Regions from separate parts of the Rhizobium sp. BT04 genome, predicted to be linked through region 2. Evidence: riboswitches for the same ligand, from Rfam matches in the RefSeq annotation. Region 2 holds a riboswitch; the other holds the start of a gene.
The links. Region 2 has a riboswitch for S-adenosylmethionine ahead of metA (homoserine O-succinyltransferase). Riboswitches for the same ligand answer to the same signal wherever they lie in the genome.
Positions count from the first base shown of each region.

Region 1: another riboswitch for S-adenosylmethionine. It lies ahead of QMO82_RS25780 (O-succinylhomoserine sulfhydrylase); the one in region 2 lies ahead of metA (homoserine O-succinyltransferase).

Region 1 covers NZ_CP125652.1:3,589,776-3,599,423, reverse strand. The annotation lists gene QMO82_RS25800 (glycoside hydrolase family 26 protein) at 1-872, shown strand, start outside; gene QMO82_RS25795 (DUF995 domain-containing protein) at 891-1,400, shown strand; tRNA gene QMO82_RS25790 (tRNA-Gly) at 1,605-1,678, opposite strand; gene QMO82_RS25785 (2'-deoxycytidine 5'-triphosphate deaminase) at 1,738-2,832, opposite strand; SAM riboswitch at 2,906-2,984, shown strand; gene QMO82_RS25780 (O-succinylhomoserine sulfhydrylase) at 3,027-4,211, shown strand; gene apaG (Co2+/Mg2+ efflux protein ApaG) at 4,454-4,846, shown strand; gene QMO82_RS25770 (hypothetical protein) at 5,042-5,629, opposite strand; gene QMO82_RS25765 (Hsp33 family molecular chaperone) at 5,752-6,747, opposite strand; gene argF (ornithine carbamoyltransferase) at 6,836-7,750, opposite strand; gene QMO82_RS25755 (aspartate aminotransferase family protein) at 7,790-8,989, opposite strand; gene QMO82_RS25750 (GcrA family cell cycle regulator) at 9,414-9,648, shown strand, end outside.
Region 2 covers NZ_CP125652.1:2,814,547-2,824,194, forward strand. The annotation lists gene QMO82_RS22160 (SIS domain-containing protein) at 1-614, opposite strand, end outside; gene nagA (N-acetylglucosamine-6-phosphate deacetylase) at 632-1,783, opposite strand; gene QMO82_RS22170 (SIS domain-containing protein) at 1,783-2,814, opposite strand; gene QMO82_RS22175 (GntR family transcriptional regulator) at 2,811-3,584, opposite strand; gene QMO82_RS22180 (aldose epimerase family protein) at 3,714-4,736, opposite strand; gene metA (homoserine O-succinyltransferase) at 4,965-5,888, opposite strand; SAM riboswitch at 5,937-6,014, opposite strand; gene QMO82_RS22190 (ABC transporter ATP-binding protein/permease) at 6,129-8,018, shown strand; gene QMO82_RS22195 (hypothetical protein) at 8,028-8,657, opposite strand; gene QMO82_RS22200 (ABC-F family ATP-binding cassette domain-containing protein) at 8,830-9,648, opposite strand, start outside.

The DNA of each region.
Region 1 (9,648 bases), 780 kb from region 2:
AAGGGCAGCCGCTTGCAATGACGACATCGTCCATTGCGCCGCCGACCAAAATGCCGGTCGTCACGAAGGAGTCGATCACGTTCGGCGCCTATGATCCGCACGGAGATTTAGGCGCCTCGCCCGATTCGAAGATCGAACACCTCTTCCTGCCCTGGGAAGATGTCGATCTGGGCACGCTCACCCTCGCCGACAATTATGCGCAAGCGCGTGGCCGCACCCTGCTGATCTCGGTCGAGCCGTGGACCTGGTCAGCCGATTGGCGCCAAACCTCGCAGGAACTGCTGCACAGCATCCTGGACGGTTCGCGCGATGCGAACATGGCCGCCATCTGCTCGACTGCTGCCAAGCTGAAAAGTCCGGTCATCATTCGCTGGGGACAGGAAATGGACGAAACCGACAGCCAGTTCTCCTGGTCGCATTGGCAGGGCGCCGATTATGCCAAGGCCTATCGCCGGATGGTGGAGGTCTGCAAGGTCCACCTGAAGACGGCCAAATACATGTGGTCACCGAAGGGCAATGAGGGGCTTCAAGCCTTTTATCCCGGCAACGATGTCGTCGATCTCATCGGGCTCTCGGTCTTTGGCCTGGAGCAATACGACAGGGACAAGACTGGCCGTGACCAGACGTTTGCCGAGCACCTTGCGCCCGGCTACGCCCGTGTCGCTGGTTACGGCAAGCCCATCATGGTTGCCGAACTCGGCTACGAAGGCGACGATTCCTTCGTGCGAAACTGGGCTGAGAGCGTAACGAAACGCTATCCCCAGTTCCCGGCGCTCAGCGCCGTCATCTACTTCAACGACCGTGAAGTCTATCCGTGGCCGGACGGCTATGGCCGCCCCGACTGGCGGGTCGTCCGCGAAAGCATCAATTGAACAAGAAGGAACCTGAACATGTCCATGCTTCAAAAAATGCTCCTGGCCGTGGCCCTGACCAGCGGTATCGCCACGGCCGCGTCCGCTGCCGGAACCAATGAGCCTGCGGGGATCGAGACCGCAAAGCCGATGAGCAGCGCGGAAATCTATCGGCTCTACAACCAGAATTCCTGGATGTGGAAAGCCGGCGCCGGCTACTTCTCCACAAAGGCGCGTCGCTTTACCGCCTGGTCGCGGGAAAATGGCTCGCCATCCTTCGGCATGGGCCGCTGGTTCATCACGGAGTCGGGGAAACTCTGCTTCAACGCCGACTGGCACGCCAAGACCGGAACGGCGACGGCAATCACCTGCTTCAGCCACCGCAAGAAGGGCGGCCTGATCTATCAGAAACGCGAACCGGACGGTGAATGGTACGTTTTCAAGAGCGCACTGGCACAAGCCACCGACGAATTCGCAAAGCTTCGCCACGGCGACTACGTAAGTTCTCAATTGGGGAGGATTGAGACGAGCGTCAGTAGGACCAAATAAAGGCGAAGCTAGGGGTTGCGCGCGGCCGAGGCGCCATCTGTTTCCTTGTAGGAGCCGATGCCTGCGCGCAACCCTTTTCATAAAAGATCGCGAAGCGCCTTCAAAAGGCGGCGAACGGACGCCCGGGGCCTCTTTATGCCACTGATTTACATGGATTTATTGGACGTCTGTGGACGTTAGTAGACAACTAGCCTGAGGGGCAGCTGGAGCGGGTGAAGGGAATCGAACCCTCGTATTCAGCTTGGGAAGCTGCTGCTCTACCATTGAGCTACACCCGCGATGCGCTGAGATTTCCAACAGATGGGGGCCGCTGTCAAGTCGCGGCCGCCGGGAAGCCTCAGATGCGGAAGTGCTTCGAGAGCTTGAGGCCCTGGGCCTGGTAGTTGGAGCCGAGGCCGGAGCCGTAGAGGCTGGCGGGCTTTTCCTGCATGTGTTCGTAGACCAGGCGGCCGACGATCTGGCCGTCTTCGAGGATGAAGGGCACTTCGTGGCTGCGGACTTCGAGCACGGCGCGGCTGCCGCGGCCGCCGGCCGGGGCATGGCCAAAGCCCGGATCGAAGAAGCCGGCATAATGGACGCGGAATTCGCCGACCAGCGGATCGAAGGGCGTCATCTCGGCGGCATAATCCGGCGGCACGTGCACCGCCTCGCGCGAGACGAGGATATAGAACTCGTCGGGATCGAGGATCAGCTCGTTGCGACCGCGGCTATAGAGCGGCTCCCAGAAATCATAGATGTCGTGCTGATCTTTCTTGTCGACATCGACGACGGCGGTGTGATGTTTGCCGCGATAACCGATCAGGCCGTCCTTGTCGCCGGCAAGGTCGATCGACAGCGCGATACCGCCGCCCGATACGTTCGGCTGCTTGCTGGCGACCAGGGTCTCGCTTTCATGCAGCTTCAACAATTCCGGCTCGCCGAGCAGGGAATGGCCGACGCGGAAGCGGATCTGCGACAGGCGCGAGCCGCGGCGCACGACGATCGGGAAGGTGCGCGGGCTGATTTCGAGATAGAGCGGGCCGGAATAACCCGCCGGGATCTTGTCGAATTCCTGGGCGTAGTCGGTAATGACGCGGGTAAAGATATCGAGGCGGCCGGTCGAGCTCTTCGGATTGGCCGAGGCCGACATGTCGGCCGGCAGCGCCAGGCTCTCCATCAGCGGCACGATGTAGACGCAGCCGGTTTCGAGCACCGCGCCTTCGGTGAGGTCGATGACATGCAGGCTCAGCCGGTCGAGCTTGTCGGACACCAGGTGCGAGGGCCCGGGCATGAAGCTGGCGCGCACGCGAAAGGCCTTGGCGCCCAAGCGCAGGTCGAGACTTGCCGGCTGGATCTGGTCGCGGTCCAGCTCCCGTTCGGAGATCAGACGCTCCGCTTCGAACAGCGCGGAGATCGCGCGATCCGCCAGAATTCCCGTTTCACGAGCCATCATGCCTCATCCATCATTTGCCGCCGACAAAACCAAACTCGGGGAATTGACGCAAGCAGCTAACAGCAGTATTGCAGAATTATCCCGTGGTGATTTGGCCGGTCGGCTTGCAGCCACGTTAAACAAGTGGCTAAAAAGACCGGGTTGAAACCGGTCTGCTTTTGCGACCGGTTTTTTTGTTATGTGAAGGTGATGGCATGAGCAAGACCTGGCGCCCGGCAACCCAACTCGTCCACGGCGGAACGCTGCGTTCGCAATATGGCGAGACCTCCGAGGCAATCTATCTCACGCAAGGTTTCGTCTATGACACCTCGGAAGCGGCCGAAGCCCGCTTCAAGGGCGAGACCGACGGCTTCATCTATGCCCGCTACGGCAGCCCCACCAACGACATGTTCGAAAAGCGCATGTGCATGCTCGAAGGCGCCGAAGACGCCCGCGCTACCGCCTCCGGCATGGCGGCCGTCGCCGCCGCAGTCCTCTGCCAGGTCAAGGCCGGCGACCATATCGTCGCGGCCCGCGCCCTGTTCGGCTCCTGCCGCTGGGTTGTGGAAACATTGGCGCCGAAATACGGTATCGAATGCACGCTGGTCGACGGCCGCGATCTCAAGAATTGGGAAGAGGCGATCCGGCCGAACACCAAGGTGTTCTTCCTGGAAAGCCCGACCAACCCGACGCTCGAGGTGGTCGATATCGCAGGGGTCGCCAAGCTCGCCAACCAGGTCGGCGCCAAGGTCGTGGTCGACAACGTCTTCGCCACGCCGCTGTTCCAGAAGCCCTTGGAGCTCGGCGCCCACATCGTCGTCTATTCCGCCACCAAGCATATTGACGGCCAGGGCCGCTGCCTCGGCGGCGTGGTGCTTGCGGACAAGGAATGGATCGACGAGAACCTGCACGATTACTTCCGCCATACCGGCCCGGCCATGTCGCCGTTCAACGCCTGGACGCTGTTGAAAGGCATCGAGACGCTGCCGCTACGGGTGCGCCAGCAGACGCAGAATGCGGCGAAGATCGCCGACTTTCTGGCCGAGCAGGGCAAGGTCGCCAAGGTGATCTATCCCGGCCGCAAGGACCATCCGCAGGCCGATATCATCGCCAAGCAGATGACCGGCGGCTCGACCCTCGTCGCCTTCGAGCTGAAGGGCGGCAAGGAAGCGGCCTTCGCGCTGCAGAACGCACTCGATATCGTCAAGATCTCCAACAATCTCGGCGACAGCAAAAGCCTGATCACCCATCCGGCCACGACGACGCACAAGAACTTGACGGAGGAGGCGCGTGCCGAACTCGGCATCTCTCCCGGCACGGTGCGCCTTTCGGCCGGCATCGAGGATACCGACGACCTGATCGAGGATTTCGCCAAGGCGCTTGCCAAGGTCTCGGCCTGACCGACTGGAATAGCGGCCGGACCCATTCGCGGTTCGGCCGCTGCCGGACCTCGCTCCGTGAGGTCGGGGGGAACAAGTTCGCCCGCGCCGGCGTTCGGAGGTAAAATTAACACTGACGATTAGGCTTAACGATCGAAAACCCTTCGATCATGACGGTTTCATCACTGATCAACGTTCCGTTCCTTGACGGACATGGCCTCTTTATAAGATACGGGTAACATATCTTGACTAAGGTGCAAGGCATGTATCGCGCCCTCACAAAGGATATCGAAGTCGTCGTCGAACCGTTCTATCTGGAGGAGCAATCCGATCCGGAAGACGATCGCTATGTCTGGGGTTACCGGATTGTCATCAGCAACAATTCCGGCATAGCCGTTCGCCTGGTCAACCGTTACTGGAACATCACCGACCAGAACGGACAGGTGGACGAAGTGACAGGCCCCGGCGTCGTCGGCGAACAGCCGCGGCTCAGCCCCGGCGACACCTACGAATATTCCTCCGGCTGCCCGCTCGACACCCCCTCCGGACTGATGTTCGGCCATTACCAGATGGAAACGGACGAAGGCGAGATATTCGATGTCGACATCCCCGCCTTCTCGCTGGATTCACCGGGGCTGCTGCGGGTGCTTAACTGACGTATGATCCCGAAATCGAGCGCAGATTGAAAGCGGCAGAGGGGCCCAGCGCGTCCTATGAGCGCAGGGCATCCAGACGTCATCTTCCGTCAATCATCTGCTAAGGCGCGTCGCGATCTTTCAGGTTCGCGTGCCGCGCTTTAGGTCTTTGTTTTTCGTATGTCTTTGCTAAAACTGCTGCACGCGCGACATGCTTTAAAGGTCAAAAGGATCCGAGGCCTGAGTACCTGGCTTTGCTTCAAACGGATCTTTTGATTGTGGCGGCGCCGGCTGTTGGGCAACGGCAGCATTTACCGCTTTTTGGCAGGCGAGCATCTCGTCGGTTGCCTTGACGGAATTTTTTAAACTCAGGGCAACAATCTGTTTTCCGTTAAAGGTCGCGCGAAAGCTCAATTTACGAGCGAACTCGGCAACCAAGCTCGAATCCTTAAAATCGATCCATAATGCCTTAAAGCCATCAAGGTCCACGGCGCTCGCATCAACTGTCCATTTTGAGCGATCTAAATAAAATTCAAGGGGATACTGCTTCCCGTCTTCCAAGGATTTCCAATTTACATTTCCAATCAGAATGTAAAAAGGACTTTCCTTTTTGACATAATTGAGGCCAAGACGAAAAACCGTGCCGTCTTCGAAGGAAGTCAGAACAAAGCAGCCGTTGCCTAGGGTCTTGTCGACAGCCACCTTCCAGCCGCCGACTTCTTTCCATTGGACTGTCTCGTCATCAGCCAAGCTCATTCGTGGCACCGCAGCTATGAGTGCGAGTACAAAAAACAAAAGTCGCATCAACGCCCCATCCCGCTTTCTTAGGCCAGAACCAAGAAACAGAATAGGTGCACAGTGACTACGCAAAGTCGAGTCACCGTGCTGCATCATCGCTAATCTTTTATTGCTCGCTGTGCGTGTCCTCAACCTTCGGCCGGCTGAAGCTCGGCCGGCTCGAAGCGGTAGGTGGTCGAGCAGAATTCGCAGGTGACGGCGATTTCGCCGTTTTCCTGGCTGGCCTCGATCTCCTCGGCGGTGAAGCCCTTCAGCACGCCCTTGATCTTGTCGCGCGAGCAGCTGCAGCGGTCGAAGACGGCGCGCGGTTCGTAGACGCGGACACCGCGCTCGTGGAACAGGCGGAACAGCAGCCGTTCGGTACCAACCAGCGGATCGGTCAGTTCATCGGCGTCGATGGTCTCGACCAGCGAACGGGCTTCGAGCCAGGCATCGTCCTCACCATGCGGGCGGCTGCCGGTGTCGCCGTCGCCGCCGTGGAGATCCGGCCGGCGCATGCGCTCGGGTGCTTCCGGCAGGAACTGGGCGACAAGGCCGCCTGCCCGCCAGCGATGGCGCGGCTTGCCGGCATCGTCGCGATCGAAGAGTTCGGCTGCGGCCAGGCGCACCCGTGTCGGGATCTGCTCCGACTGACGGAAATAGACGCCGGCAATCTCCTCGAGCGAGGTGCCGTCGAGTTCGACGATGCCCTGGTAGGGCTGGCCGAACTTGCCCTGGTCGATGGTGAAGGCGAGCACGCCCCGGCCGAGCAATTGCTCCGGCTCGGTTTCGCCTGCTGCGATCGCTTTGTTGAGCAGCGCCTGATCGAAGCGGGCATAGGCGCGGACATTTTCCGGCGTCGCGAAATCGGCGACGAGAAGATCGACCGGGCCATCGCCCTTGGTCTGCACCGTGAACTTGCCGTCGAATTTCAGCGAGGTGCCGAGCAGCACCGTCAAGACGACGACTTCGGCAAGCAGGCGGGCGACGGGTGCGGGGTAATGATGGCGCTCGAGGATCGCATCGAGCATCGGGCCGAGCTGGACGGCGCGGCCGCGCACGTCCAGACCCTCCACCTGGAAGGGGACGACATGGTCATCGCCGGCGAAATCAAACTGGCCGAGGGCGGCTGCAGCTTCTGCCATGGCTTTACTCCTAGTTTCGGAGCGATGGGTCAGCGTGCCCTTCGCTCGCGCGGCCGCAGGTCTATGACTCGCGGCATCCGATTATGGTTCAGATCGCGCCCAGGCACCAAGCAAGAATCGACTTCTGCGCATGAAGACGGTTTTCCGCCTCATCGAAGACCACGGATTGCGGACCGTCGATCACCTCGTCCGTCACTTCCTCACCACGATGAGCCGGCAGGCAATGCATGAACAATGCATCATTGCCGGCCTTCGCCATCAAGGCCGCATTGACCTGGTAAGGCTGGAAGACATTGTGACCCCGGGCCCGATGTTCCTGATTCATGGAGACCCAGGTATCGGTCACCACGCAATCGACGCCTTCGACCGCACGGTCGGCATCATGGCAGAGCATGATTTCGGCGCCCTCATTGCGGGCCCAGTTCAGATAGTGATCCTTGGGCTCCGAACCAAGAGGCACGGCCATGTTCATGCGATAGCCGAAGCGCGCAGCCCCTTCGACCAGCGAATGCAGCACATTGTTGCCGTCGCCGGTCCAGGCGATGGTCTTGCCCTTGATCGGGCCGCGATGCTCTTCGAAGGTCATGATATCGGCCATGATCTGGCAGGGATGGGTGTCATCCGTCAGCGCATTGATGACCGGCACGGTCGCATGCTCGGCGAGTTCCAGCAGCCTGGAATGCTCGGTGGTGCGGATCATGATCGCATCGACGTAGCGCGACAGCACCTTGGCGGTGTCGCCGATCGTTTCGGCGCGGCCGAGCTGCATTTCGGTGCCGGACAGGAACAGCGTTTCGCCGCCGAGCTGGCGCATGCCGACATCGAAGGAGACGCGGGTGCGCGTCGACGGCTTTTCGAAGATCATCGCCAGCATCTTGCCGGCGAGCGGCTTGTCGCCGGTGCCGGCCTTGAAGGCCTGCTTGCGGGCGAGCGCATCGTTCATGATGGTTCTGAGATCGGCAGAGGTGACCGCCGAAAGATCGAGGAAATGTTTAGGAGCCATGGTCTTCTTACCTGTCTGCGCCCGAGGGCGGCAATCTCTTCAAGCCGTCTTCTTGACCTTGGAGGCGCGAATGCTCTCGGCGGCGCGCTCGATGCGGGCAAGACCCTCGCGGGCTTCCTCGGCGGTGACGACGAGGGGCGGAAGAAGGCGGATGACGTTGTCGCCGGCGGGCACGCCGAGCAGATGGGCGGCGCGGATCGCCTGCAGCAGTTCGGCCGAGGGAATGGCGGCCTTGACGCCGAGCAACAGCCCCTCGCCTCTGATATCCTCAATCACATCGGGATAGCGATCCTTCAGCGAGGCGAGGCCCTGGCGGAAAACCAGTGCTACGTCGCGCACCTGCTGGAGGAAGCCATCGGCGAGAATGATGTCGAGCACGGCGCTGCCGACGGCCATGGCAAGCGGATTGCCGCCATAGGTCGAGCCATGCGTGCCGGCCTTCATGCCGGAGGCAGCCTCTGATGTGGCAAGGCAGGCACCGAGCGGGAACCCGCCGCCGATGCCCTTGGCGACCGCCATGATGTCGGGGGTGACGCCCGACCATTCATGGGCGAAGAGCTTGCCGGTACGGCCGACGCCGGTCTGGACCTCGTCGAGGATCAGCAGCAGGCCGTGTTCGTCGCAGATCTGGCGAAGCGCCTTCATGAATTCGGGGGTGGCGGGACGCACGCCGCCCTCGCCCTGCACCGGCTCGATCAGGACTGCGGCCGTGGCATCGGTGATCGCGGCGCGCACCGCTTCGATATCGCCGAAAGCCACCTGATCAAAACCCGGCGCCTTGGGGCCGAAGCCTTCGAGATATTTCTCCTGGCCGCCGGCGGCGATCGTCGCCAGCGTCCGCCCGTGGAAGGCGCCTTCGAAGGTGATGATATGGAAGCGCTCGGGATGGCCCTTGGAATACTGATAGCGGCGCGCCGTCTTGATCGCGCATTCGAGCGCCTCGGCGCCCGAATTGGTGAAGAACACCTTGTCGGCGAAGGTGGCGTCCGTCAGCCGTTTGGCCAGGCGCTCCTGGCCGGGGATCTCATAGATGTTGGAGAGGTGCCAGACCTTGTCGGCCTGCTCCTTCAGGGCGCCCACCACATGCGGATTGCTGTGGCCGACCGAGGTGACGGCGACGCCGGCGCCGAAATCGAGATATCGCTCGCCGCTTTCGGTGATCAGCCACACGCCCTCGCCTCGCTCGAACCGCAGCGGGGCACGAGAATAGGTGTCATAAAGCGGCGCGGCTTCAGCCATGGCGCGATCTCCCGATCTAAAGTTATGGGGCGACTGACTCCGGCTAAGAAAACCAGGCCCGAAAAATCAAAAATGCCGCCTTGCGGCGGCGACTGGCACTATTTCCTTTTCGCGCTGCAATGTCAACAAAACTGCGCCCTTAGCGCATGCAGCAAGGGTGTGCAGCGGCATTTTCAGTCTTCAACAGGCATTATTGCAGAAATGCCACGCAGGGGCAGCAAGTTGGGGAAAACTACGAATTCGATTCATCCGGATTCATGCGACTCTTGTCACGGAGTCAGCCTCACACTAGGTTAAAGTTCAATTACTAGACTGCATGCGGCGGAACTAGTCACCAAAATTGATCAAGCGTTTCTTGTTTCGGAGCTCCCGGGACAACGGTGAGGGATTCTGCCATCACCAACGCAAAAGGTGGAGACAGGGCATGAACTGGACAGACGAGCGGGTCGAGAAACTCAAGAAGCTTTGGGCCGAAGGACTGAGCGCCAGCCAGATCGCGGCGCAACTTGGCGGTGTCAGCAGAAACGCTGTTATCGGCAAGGTTCACCGACTGAGCCTTCCGGGCCGTGCCAAGGCCGGCGGCACCAGCACCGCGGCGCGAACGCCGAAGCGCAATACAGCGGCACCGCGCGCGCCGAACTACGCCTCTCGCGTCACCA
Region 2 (9,648 bases):
GAGGCGACCTCCGCGAAGATCGCATTGATGACCGTTACCCCGACCGCCGTCGAGACCGGCCCGACCCGAAGTCCCGTGCCTTCGAGATCGATAACGGCATCACCCGGCGGCAGCCCGTTGTCGAGCACCACATCGGCGACGTCGGCGAGCCGCCGGCGGCCATTGGCGATCGCCGAGGAATAGGCGATCGAGGTGATGGCGATCACCTTTGCGCCGATTTCGCGCGCATAATCGGCGGCCTCGATCGGCGCGGCGTTCACGCCCGAATTGGAGGCGATGACGATGACATCGCCCGGCTGCATGCCGTAACGTTCCAACATCGGCCGCACTAGGCCCTGTGTGCGCTCATAGACCGAGCTGATGACCGCACCCTCATGCAGCATGGCCGAGCCGACGAGCACCGGCACGGTGAAGGCGAGCCCGCCGGCGCGATAATGCACCTCTTCCGCCAGCATGTGCGAATGGCCGGTACCGAAGACATAGACGCGCTTGTCGCCGCGGGCAGCATCGAGGATGACTGCCGCTGCCTGCGCCATCGGCTCGGCAAGCGCCTGCTTCAGTTCCTCCAGCCGGCCGATCAGATTGGCGAAATAGGCATCGGTAATGTCGGTCATCCCGCTTCTCCTTGAGTTCAGGCCGCCTCGCCGCCAAGCCAGGTGGCGGTGACGGCAAGCGCATCTGTGAGATGCACGAGATCGGCGCGCGCGCCCGGTGAGAGATGGCCGCGATCGGCGAACCTCAGGAAACGCGCGGGATAAAGGGTCGCCATGCGTAAAGCCTCGGCGAGCGTCAGGTCGAGATAGGTGACGCCGTAACGGATCGTCGAGATCATGTCGACGTCGGAACCGGCCAGCGTCCCATCGGAAAGCACCAGCTTCGAGCAGAAGCCGCCCCTTTCGCGCCGGACGGTGCGCCCGTTCAGCGTGAACGAGTCCTTCTCGGACCCGACGAGCGACATGGCATCGGTGACGAAGAACAGCTTGCCTTCGCCGCGTTTGGCACGCAACGCCGTGCGCAAGGCTTTCGGGTCGACGTGATGGCCGTCGGCGATGATGCCGCACCAGACCGAGGGATGATCGATCGCGGCGCCAACGAGACCCGGCGCGCGATGCCCCATCTGGCTCATGGCGTTGAAAAGATGCGTGACGCCCCGCGCGCCGGCATCGAAACGTTCCTCCGCCGCCTCGCTCGAACAATCGGAATGGCCGATGCTGACCGTGACGCCGGCTTCTGCAAGTTCGCGCACCTGGGCAACCGTCACCTGCTCGGCGGCGATCGTGACGAGCAGCGTGCCGATCGCCTCGCGCGCTTGGATGAAGGCTTTGACGTCGCGATCCTCGACCGGCCGCATCAGTTCAGCGAGATGCGCGCCTTTGCGCGCCGGCGCCAGATGCGGGCCTTCCAGATGCAGACCGGCAACGCCGCGCTTTGCTTTCACCGCCTCCTTGGCCGCCTCGATCGCGGCAATGGAGGCCTCCGATGTATCGGTGATCAGCGTCGGCAGCAGCGACGTCGTGCCGTACGGCCGGTGCCCGCCGGCGATGATCTCCATCGAGGTGGCGGAAGGCTCGTCGTTCAGCATCCGCCCGGCGCCGCCATTGACCTGCGCATCGATGAAGCCGGCCGACAGGACACCGCCGGCAAGCGTTACCGTCTCGCCATCCGGCAGATCGCCTCTCCCGACGATGGCTTCGACACGGCCGTCGGCAACGAGAAGCGCCTTGTCGTCATGGAAGCGTTCGCCGTCGAAGATGCGGGCGCCGAGGAAGATCTTGCGGGCCATCAGACCGTCTCCGTCACCTTGAGCAGGTTCGCCGGCCTGTCGGGATCGAAGCCCTTGCGGCGCGTCACCGACTCGATCAGTCGGTAATAGACGAGCAGCGATACCAGCGGATCGACCAGACCGTTGCCCGTCGTCGGCACGCGCAGATTGATGCCGGAAAGCGGCTGTGCCGAGAAGCCGACGGTGGTGGCGCCGAGCTTCTGCAAACGCTCCAGGGCCTGGCTGTTGTTGGCGAAGGCCGCATCGTCGGGCGCAAAGGCGACAATCGGAAAGCCCGGCTGCACCAGGCGCATCGGACCGTGCATCAGTTCCGCCAGCGAAAAGGCCTCGGCATGCAGGCCGGAGGTTTCCTTGGCCTTCAGCGCCGCTTCGAGCGCGATCGCGAAGGCGGGGCCGCGGCCGGCCGTATAGAGCGAGGTCGCGTTGAAGAGAACGTCTTCGGCTGCCGCCGTGTCGATCCCGGCGGTTGCCGAAAGCGCCTCCGGCAGTTTGCCGAGTGCCGCCTGCAGGTCTGACGCGCCGCCGATCGCGGCCGTCACCCCGGACAGGGCGGCGACGGAGGCGATAAAGGACTTCGTCGCCGCGACGCTCTTTTCCGTGCCGGCATTGAGACCGAGAACGATATCGGCCTGTTTTGCAAGCGGACTGTCGATGACGTTGACGACGGCGATCGTCGTCGCCCCGCCCTTCTTCGCCGCTTCCTGAAGCGCGACGATATCGGGGCTGGCCCCCGACTGCGAAACGGTGAAGTGGACGCCGCCCTTCAGGTGCAGCGCGGCACCATAGACCGAAGCGATCGACGGACCCACCGATGCGACCGGAACGCCGCAGGTGATCTCGAAGAGATATTTGAAGAAGGTGGCGGCGTGGTCCGAGGAGCCGCGCGCCGCCGTCGTCACCACGCTCGGGCGGGCCGACGAAAACAACCGGGCGATCTCGGCAAAGACCGGCTTTTCCTTTTCGAGAAGGGTGGCCACCACCTCGGGCGATTGGCCGGCTTCCTGCAGCATCAGCGACTGGTTCTCACTCATAGGTCATCTCCGATTCTCAATTCTGCAACGAAATCATAGGCGTCCCCGCGGTAGTGCGAGCGGGTGTATTCGACGACGCGCTGGTCTTCCAGGCGCGAGACGCGTTCGATCAGAAGCGCCGGCGCGCCCGAGTTGACGTTCAGGATCGCCGCCGAGGACGGATCAAGCGTGACCGCCGTCAACCGCTGCAGTGCCCGCACCGGCCGGTGGCCGCTGGCCGTCAGCGCATCGTAGAGCGATCCTTCGCCACCGGCGTCGTCGCCTAGGAATTTGATCGGCACCACGGCGCGTTCGATCGCCAGCGGCAGGCCGTCCGCGAGACGCAGCCGGTCGAGCCGCAGCACCGGCTCGTCGCCGCCGAGACCGAGCAGGAAGGATTCCTCCGGCGACGGCCTATTGACCGCCCGCGACAATACCCGCGCAGCCGGCAGGCGCCCGCGCGAGCGCATGTCGGCGGAGAAGGAGGAAAGCCGCCAGAGCGACTGCTCCATGCGTTCCACCCTGCTCGAGACGAACGTACCGCTTCCGTGGCGCGATTCCAGTGCGCCCGACGCCATCAGATCGCGATAGGCCGTGCGCACGGTGACACGACCAAGTTTCAGAGCCTCGGCGAGGTCGCGCTCTCCCGGCAGCGCCGTGCCGGGCTTCAGCAGGCCTTCCTGAATGAGGCCGGTCAGCGCCTGCGCCAGCCGCTTGTAGAGCGGGCCGGTCAACGCCTGGTCACGCAGGCCGCGGCTGCTCAGCTCCGCTATCAGACTGGTTCTATCCATAGGCACGTAATAGAACCTATCTAGAACCAATCAGCAAGACGGAATCGCACGCCGACAAGAAAAAACCTCCCCGGGGACCGGAGAGGTTCATAGCGATCAAATCTGACAGCCGTGCGTCTGAAAAGACCGTCAGCTCTTGGTGAAGATATAGTCCGTCTCCTGGCGCAGCACTTCGCCGGGGCGCAGCACCGCATTCGGGAAACCTTCGTGATTGATGGCATCCGGCCAGACCTGCGTCTCCAGGCAGAAGCCGGCGAAGGGACCGTATTTACGCCCGCCAAGGCCGGGCGCCCCGGTATTGAGCTTGAAACCGGCATAGAACTGCACGCCTGGCTCCGTGCTGCGCACTTCCAGCGACACACCGGAATAGAGACTGCGGGCGAGCGCGACGCTGCGCTTGGCGGTGCGCTCGGGCGACAGGCAGAAATTATGGTCGTACAAAGCTTGCTCGCTGCCGACGAAACGCTTCATCGGCGCCATCTCGCGGAAATCGAATTCGGTGCCCGCGACGGAACGGATCTCACCGGTCGGCACCTGCCTCTCGTCGGTCGGCAGATAGTGATCGGCAGCGATCATGATGTCGTGGCCAAGCGCATCTTCACGGCCATCGAGATTGAAATAGGCGTGCTGGCAGACATTGGCGAGCGTCGGCTGATCGCTGGTCGATTCGTAAGTCACCGACAGTTCGCCGTTGCCGTGCACCCGGAAGGTTGCCTGGATCGTGCAATTGCCGGGATAGCCGGCGCGGCCATCGGGATCGACGATCTTCAGCACGACGCGGTCGACGTCATGCTCGACGATCGTCCAGTTGCGTTTGGCGATATTGTCGCTGCCGCCATGCAGATGCGTCACGCCGTTTTCATTCGGCTCCAGCTGATAGTCCTTGCCGTCGAGCGTGAATTTACCGCCACCGACACGATTGGCGCAGCGGCCGGGTGTCGCGCCGAAATAGGCCGAATGGAGGGGGTAGCTGTCGAAGTCGTCGAAGCCGAGCTGCAGCGGCGCCTCATGTCCCTCAAGGCGCAGATCCTGGATGACCGCCCCCCAGGTGATGATCTTGGCCGTCAGCCCGCCGCCCTTGATCTCGACGCGATAGACCGTCTCGCCTGCTTTCGTCTGTCCGAAAACTTCCCGCTCCAACTTATCCGACATGATCGACCGTCCGTTCTATTCCTGGGGTTTAAGCATGTCGCGCAAAAGTGTACAGCGGTTTTGCGATAACGACATGCGTAAAAACAAAGACTTAAAGCGCGGAGAGCGAATCTGAAAGATCGCGACGCGCTTTAGGAGCGGAACCTGCCCGCATTTGCTCCAAACCGCAACCGTGGGATCAGAAAGAAATGCCGCAGCGGTGACGCTGCGGCATCCGCTCTGCCACACTCAGAGATCCGTGCCGATCTCCTCCACATCGAAGGGCGTCGTCTGGTAGATTTCGTTGATCCAATTGCCGAACAGAAGATGCGCATGGCTGCGCCAGCGGTTCTGCGGCGCAAGTGCGGGATCATTATGCGGGAAGTAGTTGTGCGGCATCTTGATCGGCACGCCGGCATTGACGTCGCGGAAATACTCGTCGGACAGTGAGGTGGAATCATATTCGACATGGTTGAACATGTAGAGCCGCCGGCCCTTCTTCTCGTGCACGAGGCAGACGCCCATCTCACCTGATTCCATCAGGATCTCCAGGCTTTCGGATTTTTCGATATCGGCGCGGCGCACCTCGGTCCAGCGCGACACCGGGACTTCGAAATTGTCGGAAAAGCCGTTGAGATAGATGGAGGAAGGTTTCAGGTTCCGGTGGCGGTAGACGCCGAAGGCCTTCTCTTTCAGCTCGTATTTCGGAACGCCGTGGAAATGATAGATCGCCGCCATCGCGCCCCAGCAGACGTTCATCGTCGAATGGACATTCGTTTCCGTCCAGTCGAGGATCTGCTGCATTTCCGCCCAATAGGTGACGTCCTCATAGGGCAGAAGCTCGATCGGCGCCCCAGTGATGATGAAGCCGTCGAACTTGCGCTGCTTCACCTCTTCCCAGGTCTGGTAGAAGGAAAGCAGATGGTCTTCGGACGTGTTCTTCGCCTTGTGGCCGCCGATGCGGATCAGCGACAGTTCCACCTGCAGCGGCGAGGCGCCGACGAGGCGGGCCATCTGCAACTCGGTCTTGATCTTGTTCGGCATGAGGTTGAGCAGCCCGATCTGCAGCGGACGGATGTCCTGACGGATCGCCATCGTCTCGGTCATCACCCGCACACCCTCTTGAACCAGGGTTTCGAAGGCGGGCAGCGTATCGGGGATCTTGATGGGCATTGCGGTCACTCGATCAAAAATAAAAAACCGGCGGCGAAAAAAATCGCTACCGGTCCGCACGCGGCCCTTTAGCGACTTTTTTAACGTGGCTGCAAGCCGGCCGGCCAAATCACCACGGAGCACTTTAATTAGCTCCAGTCGGACCGCGAATCAATGGCGAATGCATGCAGGCGCAGCTCGTGCAAGCATCATCACACTTTAATGACTGATAGAATCTGTTGATAGACCGGTAACGCCACCATGTTAATAATAGGGGCATGGGCGATTTGGAAAAGCGTAATGGCAGATAAGACCGAGGGGAGGCCAGGAATCCGGAGGCAGGATAGGGTAGGGTATGATCTCAGCCTGACATATCGCCTCGGGGTGATGTTCTCAGCGTTCTGGAATTCGCAAGTGCGGGGCAAGGTGCTGTTTCTGGCGACCGTGCTGATCCTTGTTATCCTGGCGACGTCCTACGGCCAGGTCATCCTCAATGAATGGAATGCGCCCTTCTACGATTCGCTGGAGCGCCGCGACCTCGGCGAGTTCTTCCACCAGCTTGAAATCTTTGCGATGATCGCCGGCACGCTGCTGCTGCTCAACGTGCTGCAAGCCTGGCTGAATCAGATGACCGCGCTCTATATGCGCGAGGGCCTGTCGCGCGATCTCGTCGATCAGTGGCTGAAGCGCAAGCGGGCGCTGCGGCTCGCCTCCAGCGGCCTGATCGGCGTCAATCCGGACCAGCGCCTGCACGAGGATTCCCGCAATCTCGCCGAAAGCACGACAGGGCTGGTTCTCGGCCTGCTGCAATCGACCATTCTTCTGGTGAGCTTCATCGGCGTGCTCTGGGAGCTTTCGAGCGGCTTCATCTTCCGGATCAGCGGCCACAGCTTCTCCATTCCGGGTTACATGGTCTGGGCGGCGATTTTTTATGCCGCTTCCGCCTCGGTGCTGAGCCAGGTCGTCGGCCGCAAGCTGGTGAAGCTCAATGCCGACCGTTTCTCGAAGGAGGCCGAGCTTCGCTTCACCTTGATGCACGCCAACGAAAACATGCCGGCTATCACCGTCGCCCGCGGCGAGGAGAATGAGCGCCGGCGCATCAACACCGACATCAGCTCGGTGCTGAGGGTCGTCAAGCGGCTCGCCATGGCCAATACCAACCTCACCTGGGTTTCGGCCGGCTATGGCTGGCTGGTGATCGTCATCCCGATCATCGTCGCCGCCCCTGCCTATTTCTCCGGCGGCCTCACCCTCGGCCAGCTGATGATGTCGGTCGGCGCCTTCAATCAGGTCAATACGGCGCTGCGCTGGTACGTCGCCAATTTCGGCCCGATCGCCGAATGGCGGGCCACGCTGATGCGCGTCACCGATTTCCGCCAGGCGTTGGTCGACATGGAAGAGGACTTCGACCTCAAGGACAGCATCGCCTATGAAAACACCGCGGCCGACACGCTGACGCTGAAGGATATCGTCATCGTCGCCAAGATCGGCGAAGAGATCGACGAATGCGGCGGCTTCCGTCTGCGTGAAACCGATGTCGTGATCAAGGCCGGCGAAAAGATCATGATCAACGGCGATCACAGCGTCAACCGCAAGCTGCTGTTCCAGGCGATGGCCGGCCTCTGGCCGTGCGGCAGCGGCACGATGGGCCTGCCGCCGATCGACGACATGCTGTTCGTTCCGCAGATCGCCTATGTTCCCGGCGGCACATTGCGCGAGGCGCTGGCCTTCCCCGAAAGTGCTGATGCCTATCAGAAGGCGGATATCGAGGCGGCTCTCGAAAAGGCCGGCCTGCATTCGCTGATCGCAAGGCTCGATACCCGCGCCCGCTGGGACAAGCTGCTCGACAGCGACGAGCAGAAGGCGATCGGTTTCGCCCGCCTGCTGCTCGTGCGCCCGCGCTGGATCATTTTCGACGAAGTGCTGGAAGGCATGGAGCCGGAATGGCAGGAAACCATGGCCAAACTGCTCACCACACTGCCTGAAAGCGGCATGATCTATATCGGCCGTTCCGAGGCCTATCTCGAGGCGCTGAAGCCGCGCGTCTTGCATCTGCAGGCGCTGCCGTCAAAATCCGAGGAACCGCCTGTCGCCCAGACCGGCGCCAGCGCCAGTGCAGGCGCTGCTGCCGTCCCGGCGCCGGCGCTCTAAGCCGGCCGATCACATCGGCGGCGTGATGCCATTGAGACCGACGGCCACCTGGCTGGCCGAGATGCTGCCGTCCGCCGCCTTCTCACCGGTGACGATGACGCCGGCGCCGCTCTTCAGATCATCTTTGGTCGCCGGTGCCAAGGTCACGATCGGTGTCGCTTCGGCGATCGTGATGGTTTTTTCCTTGCCCTGATAGGTCAGCGTGATCGTGTGTCCGTCGACGGATTTGACGGCATTGCTGACGGTCGCGTTGGTCATCTGGCTGTTCGGCTGCGCATCCCAGGGGCGATTGCCCTCGCCGGTTCCCTTCATCGACGCCGGAAAGATCAGCACCTCGATCGCGCCATCCGGACCAGTACCTTTCGGGAGCGAGGCGACGCCGACGAAATCGCCGGGCTTGATATCCTCGACCGAGGCTTTTTTGACGCCACCGACTTTCCAACCGACTTTCAGCGTGATCGTCGCATCGCTGCCTTCGCGCGTCTTGACGACGAGCTTATCGCCGCTGAGGCTTTCGATGGCGCCGCGAACGCGAACACGGTTGCTATCCTGTGCCTGTACGGCCTGCGATGCGGCAAGCGCGGCGAGGCCGCCAGCGGCAAGTGCCATGAGAATTCTGGAATGAGGCTTGCGAGACATATGACTTTTCCTTGTCGCCCTTGCGATCGGCAATATCCCTACAGCGCCGCGCGTTTTTTCAGATGCGCAAAAAGGACGCTGTAACACTTGGATTTGCTGCCGGAGCGCACCCTATGCCGCGCAGCGATACATTGGCCAATCAAGGAAAGGTGAGCCGACAAGTTTGCAAAGCTCAGCCTTCCAGTTCTTCGCGCAACATTTCGAGCTCCAGCCACTCCTCCTCCATGTCGGTCAGGCTGGCGCGCAATTTCTCCATCTCGCCAGCAAGCCGGTTGAAGGCTGCGGGATCACGCGTGAAAAGATTGGGATCGGCCATCACCTGTTCGCGCTTAGCGATTTCGGCCTCGGCTTTCGCCATTTCCTTCGGCAGATTTTCCAGCGCGAATTTCTGCTTGAAGGAGAGCTTGCTCTTGGCACTCCCTGCGGAGGGCGCTGCCTCCTGCGTCTTCGGCTTCTCCGCCGCCTTCTCTGCCCGCTTGCGCTCCTCGAGCGCGCCCTTGCGCTGCGCAAGCATGTCCGAATAGCCGCCGGCATATTCGATCCAGCGTCCGTCAGGCGCATCCGGCACGGCGGGTGCGATCGTCGAAGTGACGGTACGGTCGAGGAAATCGCGGTCGTGGCTGACGAGAATGACCGTGCCGGGAAAGCCGGCGACGATTTCCTGCAGGAGGTCGAGCGTCTCGATATCGAGGTCGTTGGTGGGTTCATCGAGGATCAAGAGGTTCGCCGGGCGTGAGAGGATGCGCGCCAGCATCAGCCGCGCGCGCTCGCCGCCGGAAAGGCTCCTGATCGGCGTACGCGCCTGTTCCGGCTGGAACAGGAATTCCTTCATATAGCCGGTAACATGACGCTGCTCGCCGTTGACGAGCAGGTTTTCGCCGCGCCCATCCGTCAGATAGTTGGCGAGCGTATCCTCGGAATCGAGATCCTCGCGTTTCTGGTCGAGTGTCGCGATCTCCAGATTGGTGCCGAGCTTTATCGTGCCGCTATC